2 regions of the Pseudomonas sp. B21-056 genome follow, and region 1 is predicted to be linked to the other one. Evidence: riboswitches for the same ligand, from Rfam matches in the RefSeq annotation. Region 1 holds a riboswitch; the other holds the start of a gene.
What was found. A riboswitch is a leader RNA that binds a small molecule or an ion and turns the genes downstream of it on or off. The one in region 1 is predicted to bind cobalamin.
Positions count from the first base shown of each region.

Region 2: another riboswitch for cobalamin. It lies ahead of cobO (cob(I)yrinic acid a,c-diamide adenosyltransferase); the one in region 1 lies ahead of LOY67_RS10840 (CbtB-domain containing protein).

Region 1 covers NZ_CP087203.1:2,423,283-2,432,566, forward strand. Annotated here, with positions in the region: gene cobM (precorrin-4 C(11)-methyltransferase) at 1-342, opposite strand, end outside; gene LOY67_RS10830 (cobalamin biosynthesis protein) at 422-826, opposite strand; gene LOY67_RS10835 (CbtA family protein) at 823-1,530, opposite strand; gene LOY67_RS10840 (CbtB-domain containing protein) at 1,542-1,730, opposite strand; cobalamin riboswitch at 1,836-2,059, opposite strand; cobalamin riboswitch at 2,226-2,440, shown strand; gene cobW (cobalamin biosynthesis protein CobW) at 2,538-3,602, shown strand; gene cobN (cobaltochelatase subunit CobN) at 3,606-7,367, shown strand; gene LOY67_RS10855 (ATP-binding protein) at 7,574-8,578, shown strand; gene LOY67_RS10860 (vWA domain-containing protein) at 8,632-9,243, shown strand.
Region 2 covers NZ_CP087203.1:4,781,131-4,790,414, reverse strand. Annotated here, with positions in the region: gene hda (DnaA regulatory inactivator Hda) at 1-399, shown strand, start outside; gene LOY67_RS20725 (C40 family peptidase) at 757-1,383, shown strand; gene LOY67_RS20720 (C40 family peptidase) at 1,549-2,082, shown strand; gene LOY67_RS20715 (class I SAM-dependent methyltransferase) at 2,098-2,760, shown strand; gene LOY67_RS20710 (PQQ-dependent sugar dehydrogenase) at 2,938-4,248, opposite strand; gene LOY67_RS20705 (hypothetical protein) at 4,315-4,899, opposite strand; cobalamin riboswitch at 5,058-5,259, shown strand; gene cobO (cob(I)yrinic acid a,c-diamide adenosyltransferase) at 5,340-5,966, shown strand; gene LOY67_RS20695 (cobyrinate a,c-diamide synthase) at 5,963-7,381, shown strand; gene bluB (5,6-dimethylbenzimidazole synthase) at 7,378-8,028, shown strand; gene cbiB (adenosylcobinamide-phosphate synthase CbiB) at 8,025-8,933, shown strand; gene cobD (threonine-phosphate decarboxylase CobD) at 8,926-9,284, shown strand, end outside.

The sequences.
Region 1 (9,284 bases):
GGCGGAAGTCGCGGTGACCCCGGGAATGATCTCGAAGGGGATGTCCAGTTCCCGCAGGCAACGAATCTGCTCGCCGATGGCGCCGTACAGGCTCGGGTCGCCGGAATGCACCCGGGCCACGTCCTGGCCGTTGCGATGGGCTGTCTCCATCAGCTCGATGATTTGTTCCAGGTGCAGCTCGGCGCTGTTTATCACCTGTTCGGCGCAGTGGCCCTCGAGCACGGCTGCGGGTACCAGGGAGCCGGCATAGATGATCACCGCGCAACTGCGCACCAGCCGCTGGCCTTTGACAGTGATCAATTCCGGATCGCCGGGGCCGGCGCCAATGAAGTAGACGGTCATGACCGGTTCCTGAAAAAAGGTGGGGGAGCGATGCCTGAATGAAGATCGCTCATGATCCATGGGGCGCGATTATCGGGTTTTACGACGCGACCGCCAATGCCAGTGTGGCCTGGGTGCATTTCTGGCGGGGAATTCGCAGGGTGGCGGCTGTCTGCCCCAGTTGCTCGGCGAGGGCCAGTGCCGCGCTTTCGGCGACGCCGTAGCAACCCGTGCGCTCGAAAGCGATCTGCGAGCGGTGAGTGAGCCTCTCCTGATAACCGGCCAACTGGGTGCCACTGAAGAAGGTCAGCGGCAGCGCCAGTTCTCTCGCCAGCTCCAGCAGCCCCGGTTCGTCGCGCTTGAGATCGATACTGGCCAGGGCGTCTACCGCCTGAAGCGGTATTCCATGGGCCAGTAGCGTCTCATCCAACAATGTTCGCAACACGCTGGCCGGGCAACCGCGTTGGCAGCCCAGGCCGACCACCAGCACCTGCCCGCTGCTCATGCCTCGTGGCGGGCTTGACCGTCACGGCGAAACAGCCAGGCGCTGATCAGGCCCAAGGCCAGCCAGAACGCGACGTTGGTCAGTTGCGAGGCGATCTTGAACTGGCTTTCAAGGGCTTCGGGCGCCAGCATCGAGTGGACCTCCGGCTGCGGTGCACCGATGACGTGGGGCACCAGCAAGGTCGCCACGCCCAGCAGCTTGAGCAGCCAATGCCTGCCGAACGCGATCAGGGCGATGCCCACGGCCGTGGACGCTGCGGTACCGATCCACCACATCTGCCGTTGGGCCAGGTCGGCCGCTGCGGTGCCAGGCAGTTCCGGCGGAAGGCCGAGGGTCGGCGCCAGGACGAAGGTGGCGTAACCGGCCAGGCCCCAGAGCAGGCCCTGGGACGTGTGGGTCGGTGCGCGCAAGGTGTACAGGCCCGCCAGCATCAGGGCGAACCCCACCGCGACCACCAGGTTGCCACCGGTGGTGGACAGCACACGCTGCCAGCCATCTTCGGGCTCCCAGGCTTCGGCATCATGGGTATGGGCGACGCCGTCGGCGTGTTGATGGACCTCGAGAGGGGCTTCGGCGGTCGGGGCTTTTTCATAGGTTTCGGCCTGCAGGATCAGCGGCGAAACCCAAAGGCTTTGCAGGAGGGTCAGCAGCAGGGCGGCCAGCAGACCCGTGAACCCGGCGGTTTGCGCGATACGCTTGATCATGTCGGCAGGTCTCAATGGCACGGGAAGGCGGCGCTGTGGCGGGTGTCGTGGGCTGCGTTGTGCACCGCCTCGATGTGGGAGAAACCGGCGAAATAGACCAGGCCGGCACCGAGGACCGAGGCGAGGATCGCCGCGCTCAGGCGCTGGCTCAGGGTCGTGGTGCTGCTGGCGGTGCGGGCGGTGGTGCTGATGGTCGACATGGCGCTTCCCTCTGTTCTTGTCTTGGCCAGTGGGTAAATCGAGCGCAATGAAACCTCGGGCCAAAGCCCGTCAGGATCCGAACAGCGCCCGCCCACCGCGGGTTTGTTGATGATTGAGTCATGGGCCGGTCTCCGGGCTCACGAGGGGCAGGGCCTTGGCCTTGCCTGCAAGCGTCACCTTCCCATGCCATCGGGCACAGTGGTTCAGACGCTTCGCTCGCTTACCGTTGCGGGGGCAGCACCGGACTGACGTGGCCTTGAAGTAAAGCACACGATTCACCGGTTTCCCGTTTCACCCTGTGAAGGGCACCCATTACTAGGCGCACAGGAGAGCATGGCTGGGGGTGGGGCGTCAATGAAACCGAGTCGGGGCCATCGCGAGCAGGCTCGCTCTCACAGGGGAATGCATTTCAAATGTGGGAGCGAGCCTGCTCGCGATGGGGCCCGCTCATGCACCACCGAACCCGCAGACATTGACCCGCCCGCACACCCTGCGTAGCCTTGCGCCTTCGAGGTTCTTCGGTTTGCGCCGAAGCTAAGACGGGAACGCGGTCCAAGCCGCGGCTGCCCCCGCAACTGTGAACGGTGACGTTCCTGCCAGGCCACTGTGCACGCAGCACGGGAAGGCGCAGGAATTGCCAGGGCTTTTTTGAAAAGCCGAGACCGGCCCGCCGTCAGCCAGGAGACCTGCCTCGAGACAGATTCTCACTACAACCGGGCGGGGTGATCCGGTGGCGAAATCTTCCGCGCACGCCTGTGCCAGCGGTTGTCGTCCCGTTTGCCCGCCATTTTGCCAAAGGGCATCCGATGAAAACACTGGCCAAACTCCCCGTCACCATCGTCACCGGTTTCCTCGGCTCGGGTAAGACCACCTTACTGCGGCACATGCTCGACAACGCCCAGGGCCGGCGTATCGCAGTGATCGTCAACGAGTTCGGTGAGCTGGGCATTGACGGCGAGATCCTCAAGCAGTGCTCCATCGGTTGCACCGAAGAAGAGGCTAACGGCCGCGTCTACGAACTGGCCAACGGCTGCCTGTGCTGCACGGTGCAGGAAGAGTTCTTCCCGGTGATGCGCGAGCTGGTGGCCCGGCGCGGCGACCTCGACCACATCCTCATCGAAACCTCCGGCCTGGCCTTGCCCAAGCCGCTGGTCCAGGCCTTTCAGTGGCCGGAAATCCGCAGCGCCTGCACCGTCGATGCGGTGATCACCGTGGTCGACAGCCCGGCCGTGGCCGCCGGCACCTTCGCCGCGTTCCCCGACCAGGTCGACGCCCAGCGTAAGCTCGACCCGAACCTGGACCACGAATCCCCGCTGCACGAGTTGTTTGCCGATCAACTGGCGAGCGCCGACCTGGTAATCCTCAACAAGGCCGACCTGATCAGCCCCGAAGACCTGGCGAAAGTCCGCCTCGAAGTGGCCGAAGAACTGCCACCGGCGGTCAAGGTCATCGAAGCCAGCAGCGGCCGCCTGCCGTTGGAAGTGCTGATCGGCCTGGGCGCCGGCTCCGAAGAACACATCGACAGCCGTCACAGCCATCACGACCACCACCATGACGGCGATGACGACGACCACGATCATGACGCCTTCGACTCCATCTCCATCGAACTGCCCCAGGCCGACGAAAGCCTGTTGCTGGACGCGCTGACCCAACTGGTGGTCCAGCACGGCGTGTTGCGGGTCAAGGGTTTCGCGGCGATCCCGAACAAGCCGATGCGCCTGTTGATCCAGGGCGTCGGCACGCGTTTCGACAAGCATTTCGACCGCCAATGGGGCGCCGATGAAGCGCGGGTCACGCGTCTGGTATTGATCGGCCAGGCGCTGGACGCGGCGCTGCTTGAAGCGCAGTTGCGCGCCGCCCTCAGCGTCTAAGCCATGCACCTGCTCAGGACTCAGCCCGGCGGCTTCGTCTCGGACGACAACATTGCCGACCTGGGGCAAACCCCCGCCGAGCTGGTGATCCTGTGCAGCGGCGACTCCAGCCTGGCGCTGCTGGCCGAAGCGGCGCGGCAGTTGCCGGACGACTACCCGCAATTTCGCCTCGCCAACCCGATGCAGGTGCAGAACCACGCCTCGGTGGACCTTTACGTCGAGGACGTGCTGCGTCACGCCAAGGTCATCCTGTTGTCGCTGCACGGCGGCATCGGCTACTGGCGCTACGGCATCGAGCGCTTGATGGAGCTGGCCGGACGCGGGGTGAAGCTGATCCTGGTGCCGGGGGACGACCGTCCGGACCCGGAACTCAGCGACCTGAGCAACGTGCCCGCCGCCGATCGCGACCGGCTCTGGCAGTTTCTGCGCCAGGGCGGGTTGGGCAATGCCCTGGACCTGTTTCACAACCTTGGCAGCCAATGGTTCGGTCGCGACTACACCTGGGCTGAACCGCAGGCCCTGCCGCGTACGGCGATCTACCACCCGCAGAAAACCAGCGCCAGCCTCGACGACTGGCGAGCTGACTGGCAGGCCGATCAACCCGTGGCGGCGGTGCTGTTCTACCGTTCCCACCTGCAAGCGGCGAACACGGCGTTCATCGACGTGTTCTGCCAGCGGCTGCAAGTGGCGGGGCTGAATCCGTTACCGATTGCCGTGGCGAGCCTCAAGGAGCCTGGCTGTCTGACGCAGGTCGAAGACTGGCTGGACGAGGTGAAGGCGGGGGTGATCCTCAACACCACCGGATTTGCCCAATCGAGCCCGGAAGCGCCGCATGTGCGGCCGTTTCGGCGCAACATCCCAGTGATCCAGGCGATCTGCGCCCAGGACAACGAACCCGGCTGGCGCGCCAGCGAACAGGGCCTGGGGCCGCGGGACCTGGCAATGCACATCGCCTTGCCGGAACTGGACGGGCGGATCATCAGCCGCCCCATCAGCTTCAAGGACATGGCCTGGCGCAGCGAGCGCAGCCAGAGCGATGTGGTCTGCTACCGCGCGGTGCCCGAGCGCATGGATTTCGTCGCGCAACTGGCCCGTCGCTGGACTGAACTGGCGCGCCTGCCCAATGGGCAGAAGCGCGTGGCGCTGATCCTCGCCAACTACCCGACCCGGGACGGACGCATCGGCAACGGCGTCGGCCTGGACACCCCGGCGGCGGCGTTGAATATGCTGCGCGCCATGCGGGACGAAGGCTATCCGCTGCCCGCCGAACTGCCTGCCAGTGGCACCGCGCTGATCCAGCAACTGCTGGGTGGTGTCAGCAACGACCTGGACAGCCTCGACCTGCGCCCGTGTCATCAAAGCCTGGCCCTCGATGCCTACCAGGCCATGTTCGACGCACTGCCCGAGGCCAATCGCCAGGCGGTGCTGGAGCGTTGGGGCTCGCCCGAGGCGGACCCGATGTTCCGCGCCGGTCGCCTGATGATCGCCGGCCTGCGCCTGGGCCTGACGTTCGTCGGCATCCAGCCGGCCCGGGGTTATCAGGTCGACCCGAGTGCGGTCTACCACGACCCGGACCTGGTGCCGCCCCATGGCTACCTGGCGTTCTATTTCTGGTTGCGCCACACCTACGGTGCCCATGGGGTGATTCACGTTGGCAAGCACGGCAACCTCGAGTGGCTGCCGGGCAAAGGCGTCGGGTTGTCGGAAAGCTGCTGGCCGGACGCGCTGTTGGGTCCTTTGCCGAATATCTATCCGTTCATCGTCAACGACCCGGGCGAGGGCGCCCAGGCCAAACGGCGCACTCAGGCCGTGATCATCGATCACCTGATGCCACCGCTGACCCGCGCCGAAACCTACGGACCGCTGCGTAACCTCGAGCTGCTGGCCGACGAGTATTACGAAGCTCAACTACTCGACCCGCGCCGCGCCCGGGAGCTGCAGCGGGACATCCTCAACCTGGTGCGCGAAACCCACATCGACCGCGAGCTGCAATTGGACGCCGACGCCGACGCGGCGATCTGGCTGCCGCGCCTGGACACCTACCTGTGCGATCTGAAGGAGTCGCAGATCCGCGACGGCCTGCACATTTTTGGCGAGTCGCCCAGCGGGCGGCTGCGCATCGACACCTTGCTGGCGTTGCTGCGCATTCCCCGGGGCGATGGCAAGGGCGCGCAGTCGAGTCTGCTGCGGGCGCTGTCGAAGGCGTTCGGGCTGGGTTTCGATCCGCTGGATTGCGCCTTGGCCGACCCGTGGGCAGGCGCCTGTCCCGCGGCGTTGCGGCAGGTCAGCGATGAGCCCTGGCGCACCGCCGGCGATACCCGCGAGCGCCTGGAGCTGTTTGCCGCAAGCTTGATCGAGCAGGCCCTGGAAGGCGGGGTCGAGCAATTGCAGGCGCCGGGTTGGCAGGACGTGAGCGGCATCATCGAGAGCCTGCGGTCCGTTGTGGCCCCGCGCCTGGACGCCTGCGGCCCGGCGGAAATGCGCGGCCTGCTCGATGCCTTGAGCGGACGCTTCGTGCCGGCGGGCCCCAGCGGTGCGCCGAGTCGCGGGCGCCTGGACGTGTTGCCCACCGGACGCAATTTCTTCTCGGTGGACGTGCGCAACCTGCCCACCACCACGGCGTGGCGCATCGGTTTCCAGTCGGCGAACCTGATTCTCGAACGGCACCTGCAGGATCAAGGCGATCACCTGCGCCAGCTCGGTCTGTCGGTGTGGGGCACCGCCACCATGCGCACCGGCGGCGACGACATCGCCCAAGCCATGGCACTGATGGGCGTGCGCCCGGTATGGGCCACGGGCAGCCAGCGGGTGGATGATTTCGAGATCCTGCCGCTGAGCCTGCTGGATCGGCCCCGGGTCGATGTGACACTGCGGGTATCGGGGTTCTTCCGGGACGCTTTTGCCAACCTGATCCGGCTGTTCGATGCGGCGGTACAGGCCGTAGCCGCGCTCGATGAGCCCGAGGACATGAACCCCCTGGCGGCCAAAGTACGGAATGAGCGGGAGGCCCTGTTGGCTTCGGGCCTCGAGGCGGACACCGCCGCCCGACAGGCCGGCTGGCGAATCTTCGGCGCCAAGCCCGGAGCTTATGGCGCGGGCGTGCAGGGTGCCATCGACGGTCGCCTGTGGCAGAGCCGCGAAGACCTGGCCGAGGTGTACCTGAACTGGGGCGGCTATGCCTACGGCGGCGGCGATGAAGGCACCGCCGCGCGGGATCAGTTTTCCCGGCGCTTGAGCCAGGTGCAGGCGGTGTTGCAGAACCAGGACAACCGCGAGCACGACCTGCTCGATTCCAACGATTACTACCAGTTCCAGGGCGGCATGCTGGCGGCGGTGGAAACTCTCGGTGGAAGTGCCGCGGCCAGTTACCACGGCGATCACAGCCAGCCGGACCTGCCCCGGATCCGCACCCTCAAGGAAGAACTCAACCGCGTCATCCGTTCCCGGGCGGCGAATCCGAAGTGGATCGACGGGGTCAAGCGTCACGGTTACAAAGGCGCGTTCGAACTGGCGGCGACGGTGGACAACCTGTTCGCCTTCGACGCCACCACGCAACTGATCGACGATCACCAGTACGCCTTGCTGGCCGACGCCTACCTGCTTGATCCGGACACCCGGGACTTCGTCCGCCAGCACAACCCCGACGCCTTGCGCGATATGACCGAGCGCATGCTCGAAGCGCAGCAGCGGGGGATGTGGCAGGCGCCGGGGGCGTATCGCGAGGCGTTGGAGAATCTGTTGCTCGACATCGAAGAAGATGGTTGATGTGCACCGTCAGTTGGCCATGTGCAGAACCTGTGGCGAGGGGATTTATCCCCGTTGGATCGCAACGCGATCCCCTATCGGCCCGCCTCGGTGTGTCAGTTTCACCAAGTGATATTTTGGGGCTGCTGCGCAGCCCAGCGGGGATAAATCCCCTCGCCACAAGCTCTCTCCAAACCGACTTTACCGACCACCTTTGAGAATCGACCATGACCGACACCCCCCATTTCCCGCTCTCCGCCGTGGTCGGCGCCGATGACTTGAAACTGGCCCTGTGCCTGGCCGCCATCGATCCGAAAATCGGCGGCGTGCTGATCGAAGGTCCTCGCGGCATGGCCAAGTCGACCCTGGCCCGGGGCCTTGCCGATCTGCTGGCCAGCGGTCAGTTCGTCACCTTGCCCTTGGGCACCACCGAAGAACGACTGGTGGGCACCCTCGATCTGGACGCCGCCCTGGGGGAAGGGCGCGCGCAGTTCTCTCCCGGTGTGCTGGCCAAGGCCGACGGTGGCGTGTTGTACGTCGATGAAGTGAACCTGCTGCCCGATCACCTGGTGGACCTGCTGTTGGATGTGGCCGCCAGCGGCACCAACCTGATCGAGCGCGACGGTATTTCCCATCGGCATCCGGCGCGTTTCGTGCTGATCGGCACCATGAACCCGGAAGAGGGCGAGCTGCGCCCGCAGTTGCTCGACCGGTTTGGCCTGAACGTGGCCCTCGACGGCCATACCGCGCCGACCGAACGCGGGCAGATCATTCGGCGGCGGTTGGATTTCGACAATGATCCGACGGCCTTTTGTGCTGAGTGGGAGACGGCCCAGAGCCAATTGCGCGAACGCTGCCAGAACGCTCGCGAACGGTTGCAGCAGATTCCCCTGGATGATCAGGCCTTGGCACAGATCACCGAGCGTTGCTTCGCCGCCGGGGTCGATGGCTTGCGCGCCGACCTGGTCTGGCTGCGGGCCGCACGGGCCCATGCGGCCTGGCGCGGGGCGCAGGTTATTGCCGCCGAGGACATCGATGCGGTCGCCGAGTTTGCCTTGCGCCACCGCCGGCGAGGGCACTGCGCCCCGGCGCCTTCGCCGTCCCAGGCCCCTTCGGCCGGTGACCGTACCGCCGAACCGAGCGAAGGCCAGGGCCAGTGGGGCGATCTGCCGGCCCAGGCGCTGTCGACCGGTGCCCGGCGTGAAGTACCGAGCTGGCCAAAAAAGCCCTAGGCATTCGCCCCCGTTCGCTCGCGGGGGCGAATGCCAGACCCCGTGCCGGGCGGTTGGAGCAGGGACGCCAGGGCCGTAGCAAAGCCGCGGCCAGCGGCGTGGTGAACTGGCCGGGGACATTGCTCAACGGTCGTCCGAACCTGCGTGAAGACCTGCGTTGGCACGCACGTCACCGCTCGTCCCATGAGCTCTGGCTGGTGATTGTCGACGCGTCGGCCTCGACCCGTCGTCATCGGGCCTTGAGCGATGGCAAGGGCCTGCTGGCGCAGCTGTTCGACGACGCTTACCGGCAGCGCGCCCGGTTGGCGCTGCTGACGGCCAGCGGTAGCGTTCCGAACTGGCAGGTGCAGGGGCTCAAGGCCTCGGCCGGGCTTCGGGATTGGCTCGACGGGCTGGGCGCCGCGGGTGGTACGCCGTTGCTGGCGGCGCTGAATGAGGCAGGGCGCTGGCTGGTGGCCCGGCGCAAGCGCTATCCGGCGGAGCAGCAGCGGGTGTTGCTGATGACGGACGGCCGGGTGAAGGAGGGCTTGTCACTGCCGCCACTCGATTGCCCGTGTTTGTTGATCGACATCGAGCGAGGTCCGATCCGGCTGGGCCGGGCTCGGCAGTTGGCGGGGCAGTTGGGGGCTGAGTATCGGCATATCGATGATGGGGTATCTGGCTGATCTCCATTGGCTGGTCGGGCCCCATCGCGAGCAGGCTCGCT
Region 2 (9,284 bases), 2.4 Mb from region 1:
CTGGACGACCTCCAGGCCGTGGCCGGCAAGGCCGATTGGGAGGAGGCGCTGTTTCATCTGTTCAATCGGTTGCGCGACAGCGGTCGGCGCTTGCTGATCGCCGCGTCGACGTCGCCACGGGAGCTGCCGGTGAAGCTGGCGGATCTCAAGTCCCGCCTCACCCTGGCGCTGATCTTCCAGATGCGCCCGCTTTCCGATGAAGACAAGCTCCGTGCCTTGCAGTTGCGCGCTTCCCGGCGTGGCCTGCACCTGACCGATGAGGTCGGGCACTTCATCCTCACCCGCGGCACCCGCAGCATGAGCGCATTGTTCGAATTGCTCGAACGCCTCGACCAGGCCTCGCTTCAGGCCCAGCGCAAGCTGACTATTCCGTTCTTGAAAGAAACCCTGGGCTGGTAAACACAGCGACCCCTGTGGCGAGGGGATTTATCCCCGCTGGGCTGCGAAGCAGCCCTATTCCTGACACCTCGGTGTGTCAGACAGATCGAGTTGACTGTTTCGGGACTGCTGCGCAGCCCAGCGGGGATAAATCCCCTCGCCACAAGGGTGTGTACAGCTTTGTAACCAGCAGCCTCTAAGGCATGGCAAAATCGCGGTCCTGCTGGGTAGCAGGCCACGTGACTTTCAAAATGGGCTTAAGCGCTTAGATGTAGACGGAAAACCGAGAAGTCACATTTGTATCGATTGAATTTGCAAATGAAGTCGATAGAAGGCATAGTCTCGTCCATCTTTATAACTACAGCCACGGTCGTGCCCATGCTCAATCGCTTCGCACCCCTCGTGCCTCTCGCACTCGTTACCCTGCTGTTCGGTTGCGCTGCCCACTCTCCAGTGTCGCAGCAAGCGCAACAACCACAGGTCAAGACCTCCGTTACCGCCCAGTCTTCTTCCATGGCATTCCAGGAAGAAATGGCAGACGACAAAGAACTGGCAGCCTTCGCCGGCAACAAGCCTTATCAGCTGCCAGTGCTGGCCGACAGCATTCTGGAGCGTGGCATGTCCCTGATCGGTACCCGCTACCGTTTCGGCGGTACTTCTGAAGCCGGCTTCGATTGCAGCGGTTTCATCGGCTACCTGTTCCGTGAGGAGGCCGGCATGAACCTGCCGCGCTCCACACGTGAAATGATCAACGTGAACGCGCCGCTGGTGGCCCGCAACCAGCTGGAGCCCGGTGACCTGCTGTTCTTCAGCACCAGCGGGCGTCGTGGTCGGGTCAGTCACGCTGGTATCTACCTGGGCGACAACCAGTTCATTCATTCCAGCAGCCGTCGCAGCGGTGGCGTGCGGATCGACAGCCTGGGCGACACCTACTGGAACAAGACCTTCATCGAAGCCAAGCGCGCCCTCGCCATGGCACCGACCGTGGTCACCGCTCGCAAGTAAGCGCACAGTTTGTAAGGCAAACTTAAAGTCTTACTTGAAGTTTGCCCCATAGCCGCTAGAATCTTTGATCATTGATTGATGGCAATCCGCCTGCGTACTCCGCAGGCGGATTTGTTTTCATGTCCACGGCAGAAAAGCCGCATCCAGATCAGGATTGTTCTGCATATGTCGACGTCGGCCCGCCTTGCTCTCATTTGCCTTGCCGCACTGCTCAGTGCCTGCGCAAGCCATGCGCCACCGCCCGCACCCGTTCGGGCCCCCGTGGTATTTGCACCCTCGCAACCCTTGGCCCCGGCCGCCGAAGACGTGCTCTTCCGGGCGTTGGGCCTGGTCGGGACACCCTACCGTTGGGGTGGCAATACGCCGGATTCGGGTTTTGATTGCAGCGGCCTGATCGGTTATGTGTACCGCGATGCCGCCGGCATTTCCCTGCCGCGCTCGACCCGCGAGATGATCGGCATGCGTGCGCCGGATGTCGGCAAGGATGCGCTGCAAAGCGGCGACCTGATCTTCTTCGCCACCAACGGCGGCTCCCAGGTCAGCCATGCCGGGATCTATGTCGGTGAGGGCCGCTTCGTTCACGCGCCGGCCACTGGCGGTACGGTCAAGCTCGACAGCTTGTCCAAGGCCTATTGGCAGAAAGCCTATCTGAGTGCCAAGCGGGTGTTGCAACCGGAACACCTCGCGCGCTATCCCTGATTCGCGGAGGTTGTCATGACCACTCGTACCCTCAACCTCGATGATGCTCTCTACCAGTATCTGCTGGACGTTTCCCTGCGGGAGACGCCCTTGCAGCGACGTCTGCGGGACGAGACCCAGGCGCTGCCCATGGCGCGCTGGCAGATAGCGCCCGAGCAGGGTCAGTTTCTCTCATTGCTGGTGAAGCTCACTGGCGCCCGGCGCTTGCTGGAGGTCGGTACGTTCACGGGCTACAGCGCGTTGTGCATGGCCTCGGCGTTGCCGCCGGACGGTTCGTTGATCTGCTGCGATATTCCCGGTGACTACAACGCCGTGGCACTGCGTTATTGGCGCGAAGCCGGATTGGCCGAGCGGGTCGAGCTGCGCCTGGCGCCGGCTCTGGAAACCCTCGACAACCTTGAGCGCCAAGGCCAGGGCGGCACCTTCGATCTGATCTTCATCGATGCCGACAAGGCCAACTACCCGGCTTACCTCGAATACGCGCTGCGGTTGCTGCGCACAGGTGGGCTGGTGATGTTCGATAATACGCTGTGGGATGGACGGGTGCTGGAAGCCCAGCCCCAGAGCGAGGACACCCGCGCCATCCAGGCCCTGAACCTGGCCTTGAAGGATGATCCGCGAGTGGATTTGTCGCTGCTGCCGCTGGGGGATGGATTGACCTTGTGTCGCAAGCTTTAAGCGCAGTTCCTGGTTGGAATGACATTTGTGGCGAGGGGATTTATCCCCGCTGGGCTGCGAAGCAGCCCTAAAACCAAGCAATCCGGTGTGTCAGCAGGTTGAGTTGGCTGCTTTGGGGCTGCTGTGCAGCCCAGCGGGGATAAATCCCCTCGCCACAGGATGTTCGCAAGGGCGGATTTATTTACCCGACACCCGCCATATCCTATTACCCACATCATCGGCCACCAGCAACCCGCCCTGCTTGTCGATCACCACACCCACCGGCCGGCCCTGGGCTTTTTCGTCTGCATTCAGGAACCCGGTCAATACATCCACGGGTTTGCCCGCCGGTTTGCCGCCGCTGAACGGTACGAAAATCACCTTGTAGCCACTGTGGGGCTTGCGGTTCCAGGAGCCGTGCTGGCCGACGAATGCGCCCTCGGTGAACGGCGCAGGCAAACGACTGCCCTCGGCAAAAGTCAGGCCCAATGATGCCGTGTGAGGACCAACCGCATAGTCCGGGGCAATGGCCTTGGCCACCAGCGCAGGATTCTGTGGCTCGACCCGCACATCAACGTTCTGCCCGTAATAACTGTAGGGCCAGCCATAGAAGGCGCCATCCTTGACCGAGGTGATGTAGTCCGGCACCAGGTCGCTGCCGATCTCATCCCGCTCGTTCACCGCGGTCCACAATGCACCGCTGCGCGGTTCCCAGGCCAGGCCGTTGGGATTGCGCAAGCCCGAAGCGAAGATGCGGTGATTGCCGGTGGCGCGGTCGACTTCCCAGATTGCCGCGCGGCCTTCCTCGGCCTCCATGCCATTTTCCGCGACGTTGCTGTTCGAGCCGGTGGTGACGTACAGCTTGCTGCCGTCACGGCTGGCGATCACGTTTTTGGTCCAGTGGTGGTTGAGGGTGCCGCCCGGCAGGTCGACGACCTTGGTCGGCTGCGCCTTGATTTGCGTGTCACCGTCCTTGTAGGGGAAGCGGATCAGCCGGTCGGTGTCGGCCACGTACAAGTCATTGCCCACCAGCGTCATGCCGAACGGCGAGTTGAGGTTCTCCAGGAAGACCGTGCGGGTTTCGGCGATGCCATCGTGATTGGCGTCACGCAACAACGTGATGCGGTTGGGGCTGGGGACGCCAGCACCGGCGCGGCCCATGACCTTCTTCATCACCCAGCCACGGATGCCCTTGGCATCGTCCGGTTTGGGCGGCGCGTTGGTTTCCGCCACCAGTACGTCGCCATTGGGGAGCACATAGAGCCAGCGCGGATGGTCCAGTCCTTCGGCGAATGCCACCACTTGCAGGCCTTCGGCCGCGGTGGGCTTGGCGCCCTGGGGCCAGCCGACAGCCTCGGCGATGTTGACGGTGGGGATCAGGGTCTTGTTCGGCTCGGGCAGTTTCGGCGCTGGGCCGGTGCCGTCGGAGACTTGCAGTGTGGAAGACTCGCCACAAGCGACAAGCCCTGCGGCGAGGGCGACGATCAGAAGGTGCGGTGGCTTGAGCATGCTGGCTTCCCTATGAATGCATGTGGTTATTCATAGAGAAGCATAGATCGGCGATGGTTCAACCGGTCAGCCGTGGGCCTGCTTGAACAACACGGCGATGCCCGGGTGATAATGACCGGCCTCGTTACGCAACTTGCGATAGTTGTAAGGGAAGTACCAGGCCACGGCGCAGGTGTTTTCCTTTTGCAGGTCATCGATCATGTCCTGGAGTTCTTCAGGGGTAGCGCTTTGCTGGGCTTTCTGTGGGGAGACGAACAGGCAGCCCAGCTTCAGGTCAGTGGCATAGCTGATGCGCTTGGCATCGCTGGTGATCTCCTGCAGGGGCTGGGTCAGGTTCAGGCTCTTGACCTTCGGCCAGCGTTGGGTGGCCTGGATGAAGGCGCGATCATCGGCGCCGGCAATGAACAGGTCGGCACTGACGTTGCGTTCGCCTTCTTCATTCTGTTTGCGGGTCGCGGTGTCCTGCAGCGTGACCATCTCGGCCATCCAGGCGGCAGCCGAGAGCAGGCCGAGGTTGGCCTTTTCATCGAACCAGTAAGGCGTATCGTTATCGCCGCGCACGGCGTTGTAACGATCGATACAGTCAAACCAGCGCTCCAGCACCGGGCGCAGGAATTCCAGCTTCGGATTGCTGATGATCATGCCTTGCATGTTTTGCCCTCTTGTTTTTGTGATATCGGGTCGTAATGCCTATTTGATATCACTTGCCATGACGTGGCACAAGATTGGCGTCATTTTATTGCTTCGGACCCATGATCGACGCTGAGCCCACGGCGGCTTTAATTGACGCTCCACCCCCAACCCTCTAACCTTCGCGACTTGTTTCAGGTGCTCTGTGACCCTGGTCGACAGAGTGAAACAGGGAAACCGGTGAGAACCCGGCGCTGCCCCCGCAACGGTAAATGAGTCAAGGCTGCCATCAAGTCACTGTGTCATCGACACGGGAAGGCGCGCAGCCCGGCGTCACGCCACTCATGAGCCCGGAGACCGGCCTGATTCATCCAACGGCATCACGGTGGGCGATGCCAGGCTTGTTGCCGTCTTTTCCTGTGCCCGCCCGCCGTTATCCAGTTCCCAACGGAGGCTTCCCCATGTCCGGTTCCCCCAACACCGATGCGTCCGACCGCGACGAGCGTCACCTGGCGCGCATGCTGCGCAAGAAAGCCGTGATCGACGAGCGCATCGCCAATTCCCCGAACGAATGTGGCTTGCTGCTGGTACTGACCGGCAACGGCAAGGGCAAGAGCAGTTCGGCGTTCGGCATGCTGGCCCGGGCCATGGGGCATGGGATGCACTGTGGCGTGGTGCAGTTCATCAAGGGCCGCAACAGCACCGGTGAAGAGTTGTTCTTCCGGCGCTTCCCGGAGCAGGTGCGTTTTCATGTCATGGGCGAAGGCTTTACCTGGGAAACCCAGGATCGCCAGCGCGATATCGCTGCCGCCGAAGCCGCGTGGGCCGTGTCGCGCCAGTTGCTGAGCGATCCGTCCATCGGCCTGGTGATGCTCGATGAATTGAACATTGCCCTCAAGCACGGCTACCTCGACCTCGATCAGGTCCTGAGCGACCTGCAGGCTCGCCCACCGATGCAGCACGTCGTGGTGACCGGTCGTGGCGCCAAGCCGGAAATGATCGAGCTGGCGGACACCGTCACCGAAATGGGCATGATCAAGCACGCCTTCCAGGCCGGCATCAAGGCGCAGAAAGGCGTCGAACTGTGAGTGACGCTTCGTTTGCGGACCGCCAATGTCCGGCGGTACTGATTGCCGCCCCGGCGTCGGGGCAAGGCAAGACCACCGTCACCGCCGCCCTGGCCCGGTTGCATCGCAACCAGGGGCGCGAGGTGCGCGTATTCAAATGCGGCCCTGATTTCCTCGACCCGATGATCCTGGAGCGTGCCAGCGGCGCGCCGGTCTATCAATTGGACATGTGGATGGTCGGCGAGCAGGAAAGTCGACGGCTGTTGTGGGAAGCCGCCGCCGAAGCGGACCTGATCCTGATCGAAGGGGTGATGGGGCTATTCGACGGCACGCCGTCCAGTGCCGACCTGGCGCGGCATTTCGGCGTGCCGGTGCTGGCGGTGATCGACGGTACGGCCATGGCCCAGACCTTCGGCGCCCTGGCCCTGGGGCTGGCGCGCTACCAGCCGGACCTGCCGTTCGCCGGCGTGCTGGCCAACCGGGTCGGCACCGTGCGCCATGCGCAGTTGCTTGAAGGCAGTCTCACCGAAGGCCTGCGTTGGTACGGCGCACTGTCCCGGGAAACCGGCATCGAACTGCCAAGCCGTCACCTCGGGCTGGTCCAGGCCAGCGAGCTGAACGATCTGGACCTGCGTCTCGACGCCGCCGCCGAGGCCTTGGCCGGCACGTGCGAAGTGACACTTCCGCCAGCGGTGACGTTCGCCGCGCCCGAGGTAGTTGTCGCGCAACCGTGGCTCGACGGTGTGCGCATCGCCGTGGCCCGGGACGAGGCGTTTGCCTTCACCTATGGCGCGAGCCTCGATCTGCTGCGGGCCATGGGCGCGCAGTTGCGCTTTTTTTCACCGATCCATGACCGCGAGCTGCCCGAGGCGGACAGCCTGTACCTGCCTGGCGGTTATCCTGAACTGCATCACCTTGCTCTGGCGCAGAACGCGCCGATGCTGGCGGCGATCCGTGCGCATCACGACGCCGGCAAGCCGTTGCTGGCCGAGTGCGGCGGCATGTTGTATCTGCTGGACTCGCTGACCGATGTCGAGGGCAATCGCGCCGAGCTGCTCGGTTTGCTCGCCGGTGACGCGCAGATGCAGAAACGCCTGGCTGCCCTGGCGCTGCAATCGGTGGAGCTGCCGGAAGGCAATCTGCGCGGACATACCTACCATCATTCGCTGACCAGCACTGATCTGGAGCCGATTGCGCGTGGTCACAGCCCTAACGGCGGGCGTGGCGCCGAGGCGGTGTTCCGGCTGGAGCGGATGACGGCTTCCTATGTGCATTTCTACTTTCCGTCGAATCCGCGGGCGATTGCTGCGCTGTTTGCGCCAGATCCAGAGACCGCTTTCGCGAGCAGGCTCGCTCCCACAGGGAACGGTGAACACCCATCCGATTGTGAACACCAACCCGATGTGGGAGCGAGCCTGCTCGCGAAGCGGCCATGACTGACAACGCATTTCCTAAGGCCGAACGCGACGCCATCTACCGCGCCATCGCCGAACGCCGCGACATGCGCCACTTCATCGGCGGCACGCTGGAACCGCAGCTGCTGCGTCGCCTGCTGGAGGCCGCCCACCAGGCGCCCAGCGTGGGCCTGATGCAACCGTGGCGGTTCATCCGCATCAGCGACCGCGCATTGCGTGCAGACATCCGGCAACTGGTGGAACAAGAGCGCATCCGCACCGCCGAGGCCCTCGGCGAACGCAGCGATGAATTCATGAAGCTCAAGGTCGAAGGCATCAATGACTGCGCCGAAGTGCTGGTGGCGGCGTTGATGGATGATCGCGAGCGGCACATCTTCGGCCGGCGGACCTTGCCGGAAATGGACCTCGCCTCGCTGTCCTGCGCGATCCAGAACCTGTGGCTGGCTTCCCGCGCCGAAGGGCTGGGGATGGGCTGGGTGTCGCTGTTCGAGCCCCAGGCCCTGGCCGATCTGCTGGGCCTGCCTGCGGGGGCCAAGCCCCTGGCGATACTCTGTCTCGGCCCGGTAGAAAGCTTTTATCCGGCACCGATGCTCGCCCTGGAGGGCTGGGCGCAACCGCGTTCACTCAATGAACTGCTTTATGAAAACCATTGGGGAGTAAACCCATGAGTGTGGCGTTGCTCAGTGCCGCCGCCGTAGCGCTGGATGCACTGCTGGGCGAGCCCCGGCGTTGGCATCCGCTGGTGGCGTTCGGCCGGTTTGCCGATCGCATCGAACAGCGCTTCAACTCCGGCGGGCGCGGCTGGCGCAGCCATGGGGTGACCGCGTGGGTGATTGCGGTGGTGCCGCTGACCTTGCTCGCCACGGCCCTGTCCTGGGCGCCGCTGGTGGGTTGGCTGGTGGACATCCTGGCGTTGTACTGCGCCCTCGGCCTGCGCAGCCTTGGTGAACACGTCGAGCCGGTGGCCCGGGCGCTGCGCAGCGGCGATCTGGACGAAGCGCGCCAGCGTGTCGGCTATCTGGTCAGCCGCGAAACCCGTGAGCTGGACGAAACCGCCGTCGCCCGGGCAGCCACCGAGTCGGTGCTGGAAAACGGTAGCGACGCGGTATTCGCCGCGCTGTTCTGGTTCGCCGTGGCGGGGGCGCCCGGCGTGGTGTTGTATCGCTTGAGCAATACCCTCGACGCGATGTGGGGTTACCGCAATGAACGCTTCGAGCGCTTCGGCTGGGCGGCGGCAAAAATCGACGACGTGCTCAACTACATTCCGGCACGGCTGGTGGCGTTGACCTACGCGCTGCTGGGAAAAACCCGTCTGGCGCTCCAGTGCTGGCGCAGCCAGGGCCCGACCTGGGACAGCCCCAATGCCGGGCCTGTCATGGCCGCCGGTGCCGGTGCGCTGGGTGTCGAGCTGGGTGGTGCGGCGGTGTATCACGGCGAACTGCATCAGCGTCCACCCCTGGGCGAGGGCGTGCCGGCGAGTGCCGATTCCATTGATCGCGGCTGGCAACTGGTGCAGCGCGGCGTATGGTTGTGGTTGCTGATTCTCTGCCTGGGAGCTGAGTTCTATGCTTGAGCACGGCGGACGCCTGCGTAAAGCAGCCCGGCAATACGGCATTGCCGAGGCGGATTGGCTCGACTTGTCCAGTGGCCTGGCGCCGTGGCCGTTCGACGTCCCGGCGATTCCATTGCGGGCCTGGGCGCGTCTGCCTGAAACCGATGACGGGCTGGAGCAGGCGGCCTGCACTTATTACGGTGCGAGCCATGTGCTACCAGTGGCCGGTTCGCAAATGGCCATCCAACTGCTGCCGCGCCTGCGTCGCAGCGGCAAGGTCGGCGTGCTGTCGCCCTGTTACGCCGAGCACGCCGAAGCCTGGCGCCGCAGCGGTTACATCGTGCGTGAAGTGCTGGAAGCGGAAGTGGATTT